DNA from 2 places in the Psychrobacillus sp. FJAT-21963 genome. Region 1 is predicted to be linked to the other one. Evidence: riboswitches for the same ligand, from Rfam matches in the RefSeq annotation. Region 1 holds a riboswitch; the other holds the start of a gene.

Region 1 (3,494 bases):
TCAAATGCTACATACACTGCAAGAATTTGTTCTGGTTTTAAAGATTTCGCATAGTTTAAAGAATTCTCTACTACATGCGTTATTCCAGCAACAGGTACGATAATTACATTCCCTTCAATTTTCAAAGGAGGTTCACAGGAAGATATACTTAGTTGCTCCCCAACAGCTACGTAGTGTCTTTTTACTTTATGAAACCATAAAACTAGTAGTGGCAAGAAGATTAATACCGCCCATACCTGACCAAATTTAGTAATAAAGAAAATCATCATAACTGTAAAACTAATTAACGCACCAATAAAGTTAATCGTCAATTTACCTTGCCAACCCTTAGGTCTTTCTCGAAACCACTTCACTAGCATCCCTGTTTGAGACAACGTGAAGGGAATAAAAACTCCGACTGCATACAGTGGAATCAGTTGCTCCGTCTGACCATTAAATATCATAATCAAAAGGATTGAAGTAATTCCAAGGGTGATAATTCCGTTAGAATACCCTAAACGATCTCCTCTCATTTTATACATACTAGGAATATACTTATCCTTCGACAGATTAAATGCCAATAGAGGAAAAGCTGAATATCCCGTATTTGCAGCTAAAACGAGTATCAAAGCTGTTGTCCCTTGGATGAAATAATACATATAATTTCTTCCAAACGTTTCAGATGCAATTTGTGATATTACCGTTTCCTCCACTTTGGGAGAAATACCATAATAATAGGCAAGAACTACTATTCCTACCAATAAAACCGCAAGTAATGAGCCCATAATCGATAATGTTTTAGCGGCATTTTTTGCAGCAGGATACTTAAAGTTAGGTATTGCATTAGAAATTGCTTCCACACCAGTTAACGCAGAACTACCAGAAGCAAATGCTCTAAGTAACAAGAATAACGAAATACCTGCAACTGGAGTACCTAATGGAGCATGTAAAACAGGTGACACATTTCCAATAATTATATTGTAAAGACCAACTCCAATTAGAACAAACAATGCAAGGACAAATAAATATACTGGATAAGCAAGTATTGAAGCTGATTCCGTAATTCCTCTTAAATTTAAAATAGTAATGAAAATTACAAGCACACTTGCAATCAACACATTATGATCGTGTAAGGTTGGAATAGCGGAAGTAATAGCGTCTGTTCCAGCAGAGACACTTACCGCGACAGTCAGGATATAATCCACTAACAAAGACCCACCTGCAATTAAACCCGCATTTTTTCCTAAATTTTCTTTAGATACAACATATGCACCTCCACCACGTGGATAAGCAAAAATAATTTGTCTATAGGACAGGATTAATGCAAGTAATAGAATGAGCACTCCTACTGCTATTGGTATAGAGTACCAGTAAGCTATTGTCCCAACAGTCATTAATACAAGCAAAATCTGTTCTGGTCCATAAGCAACAGACGATAAAGCATCCGAAGAAAGGATTGCCAAAGCTTTCGTTTTATTCAGCTTTTGTTCACCTAATTCAGATGACTTCAATGGACGACCTATTAAAAATCTTTTAACTGCTGATAACATAATTCCCACTTCTTTCTATCATCAAAAATATCAACATAAAACAAAAATAACGACAAAAAAGCCCACAAGGCATCAAGTAAAAAGCCTAGTAGACTTGTAACAACCGTCTCACCAGCTCCATCTCCTCTCTCATTACGCTTACGAGGTTAGCTGTCGGATTCGGGCTAAAAGAGTAGCCCTACCTACATTCGTAGGATTCACCCCATATGACTCATCGAGCCACATAAAATGGTTCCCCCGCTCCGTTTGGATTAAGCGATATAGAATTTGAAACTGACGATAATACTACTCCGATTTTATTTAATTGTAAATAGATGATTATAGGTAAATATATGTATCTTTTATTGCAATTTACATAAAAATTTTGTCCATTAATGCGGAGTACTGACATGGAGAAAAAAAACTGACGAGCCAATATAGGCCGTCAGTTTTTTAGCAGACAAAATAATGATGAAATACCTACAACGAAACAAGCTAAACTTGTTTGTTGTTACTGTTATTGTTATCCGAATTATTCTTATTGTATTCTCGAATATCTGTAAAGTCTGCCTCATCACTAAATTCAGTCTCGTACTTTAAATTATTATAGCCTGAAGTCCTACTTCGTTCTGCTCCTACTTCTTTGTGTGCTTCAAATAAAAGCGGGATACAAATTAGTCCACTTATACCTACAAGAGCATAAATTACTCGAGACATGGCTTCCGTTTGTCCACCAAAAATGGAAGCAACTAAATCGTATTCAAAAAATCCGATCAATCCCCAGTTAATTGCACCAATTATTACGAGCACTAAAGCAATTCGATGAATTGTTTTCACAGATTCACACCTCCTCAAAATTTAAATGAATGTTAGCCACGATAAATGATCGTCTATAGCTAAGATTCTTTCTTATCTTTCACTATTAACAAGCATTAATACAAAACAATATAAATTTGTTTAAAAAAAAGAAAAAAAAAAACGATTTCCAACATGTTAGAAATCGATTTAATGTTTCTTTTTATTTAACTATCTTATAAAGATGAACTCCGCCAATCCACCAATCAATTCCTACAAGATCGATTCGATTTTGTTTTCCCACTAATACATCTAAGCCAGCAGATGTTATGTCAATCTTAGCATTTGAAATTGAATCAGAATAATTTGGCAAAGGTTGATTAGATGTAATTAAGGGATTCTTTCCTTTCATTAATTCCTTTAAAATGGCTGCTAAATGCAAATCACTTAACCCATCATTTACTCTTTTCTTCGTTACCTCATTAAACAACTCGAAGAATTGGCAAATTCCATTATTAATTAAACTTAGTGATAAGTACTCAACTTCATTTAAACCTGTTTTTAACGAAGGAAAATAGCTTTTATGCCCTTGAAAAAATGGAAGTAGAAAAGGAAGAAAATGAGATGTGTTTTGTATCCATTTTTTATAATCGTCTTCCTCTTTAGAATTATATGCAATCCATCCAGATATAGCTTCATGAATTTCATCGTTTGAAAGTTCCTTTTTATCATCTACTAAAGCTATTAATTGCTCCGAAGACAACTGACCTAATCCATGGAAAGGATGAATTCCAGTATACTGATTAATACTAACCATAAATAGATTTTTAATACCTAAGGAAGATAGTTCTGTTAATAAATACATAAGCATGGTTTGATCATATCTATCATGCTCGAACCACAGTACAACCTCATCCTTCGTTGATATATTATTCAATAAATTATTTTGTTTAATACAATTGGAAATAAACAGTTTTGCTGGAATCTCCAGTCTTTGTTCAAAAAAAGCAGCACGTCTCTTTAATTGCTCCTCTTTTGTCCATTCTAAACTTAATGGACCGAAATCATACATTTCTCTCCAAACTATAATTTCTTCTTCTATATCTTTAATCTTATTTCCTACTACATCTCCATTTACAACGTGAATCATGCACATTCGCCTTTCTTAGCTTTTTTAGAGTCTAATTATGT
Region 2 (3,494 bases), on a different contig from region 1:
AGGTTATTTCCCCATCTTCTAATGCATCCTGTAATTCATGTATCGTTAATTCTTCTTTAAAAAAATGTTTGAACTTGATCTTCATTTAGATCCCCTTAAATTTCTCTATATTTTTACCCTATATTTTTTTATGCTTTGCAATCTTTAAAAACTGCCACAACTAAAAAGCTTCATAAAATACGAATATGTGAGTTCAACAGGTTTACTCATTTTTAACCGTGTCCAATAGCTCTACATCCACATTTTCTGTATCATTCCAACTATGAAACCTCTCTAAATGCCATTTATCCATTTGTCTTTCATACCCGTTTGCTTCCATCCAAGAATGTAAACGTTCGTAAGCATCTCTGATTTTAAGGTTTGGTCCCTTATGTCTCCACACAATATATTTTTGAGGTGGAACAGTTAAAGTAACCATCCCTTCTGGAATCTCCTCATACTCTTTAACTTGCATGCATACCCAGTAGCCATCTTGATTTTCGGAATGACTATCAACAACAAATGCTCCAAATTGTACAAATGGATTTAGAACATTTTTAATCTCACTTAATCGTTCATTTAGCTGGTTAGCAACTTTGGGTATTTCGTTTACATATTGAGTACCATCACATAATATACGAAAGCCAACTAACTTAATTTCATCAAGGCATTCAATAGATGGATTCTGTAAGAATTGTTTTGTCATAAATTTTCCCCCTTATCTATTAACACTCTTTATAAACTTCTACAAACACTAGAAATATTCCTGTTCATGAAGTAAAACTAAAATTTTTAGCGCTATTTCTTCGCGGAAATACCATCGTAATCAGAGCTTAGAAAAGGGTATATATCGAGAACAATTTACACGCTTAAAAATTCTATTTACAAGTTAAATTTATAGGAGTATTATTACTTGCAGTTTCATATTTCTAAATCGCTTAATTCATTAGAAACGGGGGAACCATTTGTGGCATTTATGCCGCGTGGGGTGAATCCTATGAATGTAGGTAGGGCTACTCTATTGGCCCAAATCCGACAGCTAACCTCGTAAGCGTTCTGAGAGAGGAATTGGAGCTAGTGAGAATGAAATAATGTCCACTAGGCTATTACCTATGCCTTGTGGACTTTTTTTGTACTTATTTTTCATTTTGTGATGTTATGTAATGAAAAGATTTTCGAGTTTTGTTTCTAAATTTACATTATGGGGAGTGTTCGCATGCGTGGAATTAAAAAGAAAAGAATTGTAGTTTCACCTCCTGTTATTATTGCTGGAAGTTTCTTATTTTTAATAATGATTGGGACACTCTGTTTAAAGCTCCCCTTTGCTACAACGACGTATATATCATGGACGGATGCGTTATTTGTAGCAACGTCAGCAACTACAGTTACTGGGCTCAGTGTTTTTGACCCTGGTACTACGCTCACTCTGTTTGGGGAAATTGTATTAATGATTTTAATACAATGTGGTGGTATCGGCTTGATGACATTTGCAGTAGCTATACTTATTCTTCTTAAAAAGAAAATAGGGCTACAAAATCGTATATATATGCAAGAATCATTTAATCAAGAGTCAATAGGTGGCATTATCAAATTAGTTAAGCTGATTTTATCATTTGTTTTATCGGTTCAACTTTTTGCAATTATCATTTTGGCCATACACTGGATTCCTACTTTTGGCTTTAAGGATGCGTTGTATATAAGTATTTTCCATGTTATTTCTGCCTTTAATAATGCTGGTTTTTCCTTATTTCCAGATAACTTAATCGGATTTGCAAACGATCCTATTGTGAATATTGTGATAACAGCTCTTTTTATAATTGGTGGAATCGGTTTCACCGTTTTATATGATATTCATCAGAAAAAATCATTCAAGGAATGGTCGCTTCATACGAAAATGATGATTATCGGCACAATTATCATTAATGTTGTAGCTGTCTGCATAGTTTTCATACTCGAATATGATAATCCAGCAACTCTCGGCAATATGCCTTTATATGAGAAAGTGATGGTTTCCTACTTTCAAGGCGTATCCCCTCGTACTGCAGGGTTTAATACGTTAAATTATGGTGATATGGAAGATCCTACAATTCTTTTGACGATGGTCTTAATGTTTATTGGTGCTGGAAGTGCATCAACAGCTTCGGGGATAAAGCTAACAACTTTTATCGTTATTATTCTTGCTACACTGGCATTCTTGCGTCAACGTGAAGAACCAGAATTATTTGGACGATCTATTCGTCTCGATATAGTAATACGATCTTTAGCGATTGCCACAATTGGGTTATTCATCGTCCTTTCATTTATCTTTTTGTTAACCATTACCGAAAATATTCCCTTCCTTCCACTTGCGTTTGAAGTGGTGTCAGCTTTCGGCACTGTTGGATTGTCAATGGGGATAACAGCTCAACTAAGCGACATAGGTGAAGTCCTTTTATGTATGGTTATGTTCGTAGGAAGAATTGGTCCATTAACTTTATTTTTCTTGCTGATGAAACCCAAAAAGGTTCATTATCGCTATCCATATGACCAAGTATTTACTGGATAAATCATCTTTTCGGTTACTATATATATCATTTTAGTTCCTAATTAACTTTGTGATTGCCAATAAATAGAATAACATTTTTTTAGATATGAAAAGAGGAGGTAACAAAATGCCAAAACAAGAGAAACTATTTGCTGTTATTGGGTTGGGAAGATTTGGAGGAAGTGTGTGTAGAGAGTTATATACGCTTGGTCATGAAGTGTTGGCAATAGATCGTGACCTAGACAGAGTTGAAAACTTTATACAGTATTCAACCCATGCAATTCATGGAAACTCCACAGACGAGGCTTTTCTTAAGTCGATCGGGATACGGAATTTTGACCATGTTGTAGTAGCAATCGGAGAGAATATTCAAGATAGTGTACTCACGACGCTCAATTTAAAGGAATTTGGGGTCCATACCGTATGGGTCAAAGCCCAAAATACGTACCATCAAAAGGTTTTAGAGAAAATTGGAGCAGATCGTGTTATACATCCTGAAGTGGAAATGGGGATTCGAACTGCTCAATCTATGTCCTCGGATCGATTGTTAGATTATATTAACTTGTCCAATGAATATAGTGTAGTAGAACTTCGAGCTACAAATCTAATACATAATCGATCATTGCTTGATTTAGATGTACGGGCAAAATTCGGCATTACAATTCTAGCAATTATTAGAAATGAACAAATTAACGTTTCTCCATTACCTACTGATATTATTCGAGAAAACGATGTACTAGTGGCAATGGGTAATAATAATGACTTAAAACGCTTTGAAGAAAAGATGTTGTAAACTATAGTAATCGAAATATTTAATGAGATGATGAGCTTTGTTCTTAAGAAAAAATTCAGCAGCTCCCTTAAATTTTTATGTACTTTCTTCTTCAACTAAAACATTCTTTAGTTGAAGAAGAAAGTGCTGTTCTGTCAAAAGCTGAATGCTATCAACTAAACTATATTCTTCATTACTGAGGGACTATTAGTTTTTTAT

The links. A riboswitch is a leader RNA that binds a small molecule or an ion and turns the genes downstream of it on or off. The one in region 1 is predicted to bind cyclic di-AMP.
Region 2: another riboswitch for cyclic di-AMP. It lies ahead of AN959_RS14860 (TrkH family potassium uptake protein); the one in region 1 lies ahead of AN959_RS17100 (APC family permease).

What each region holds. Positions count from the first base shown of each region.
Region 1 is NZ_LJIY01000009.1:100,315-103,808, reverse strand. It holds partial or broken gene AN959_RS17100 (APC family permease) at 1-1,529, opposite strand, end outside; cyclic di-AMP (ydaO/yuaA leader) riboswitch at 1,649-1,797, opposite strand; gene AN959_RS17095 (DUF378 domain-containing protein) at 2,004-2,345, opposite strand; gene AN959_RS17090 (DUF1835 domain-containing protein) at 2,527-3,453, opposite strand.
Region 2 is NZ_LJIY01000006.1:254,349-257,842, reverse strand. It holds gene AN959_RS14870 (amidase family protein) at 1-85, opposite strand, end outside; gene AN959_RS14865 (GyrI-like domain-containing protein) at 203-685, opposite strand; cyclic di-AMP (ydaO/yuaA leader) riboswitch at 905-1,049, shown strand; gene AN959_RS14860 (TrkH family potassium uptake protein) at 1,181-2,524, shown strand; gene AN959_RS14855 (TrkA family potassium uptake protein) at 2,631-3,296, shown strand.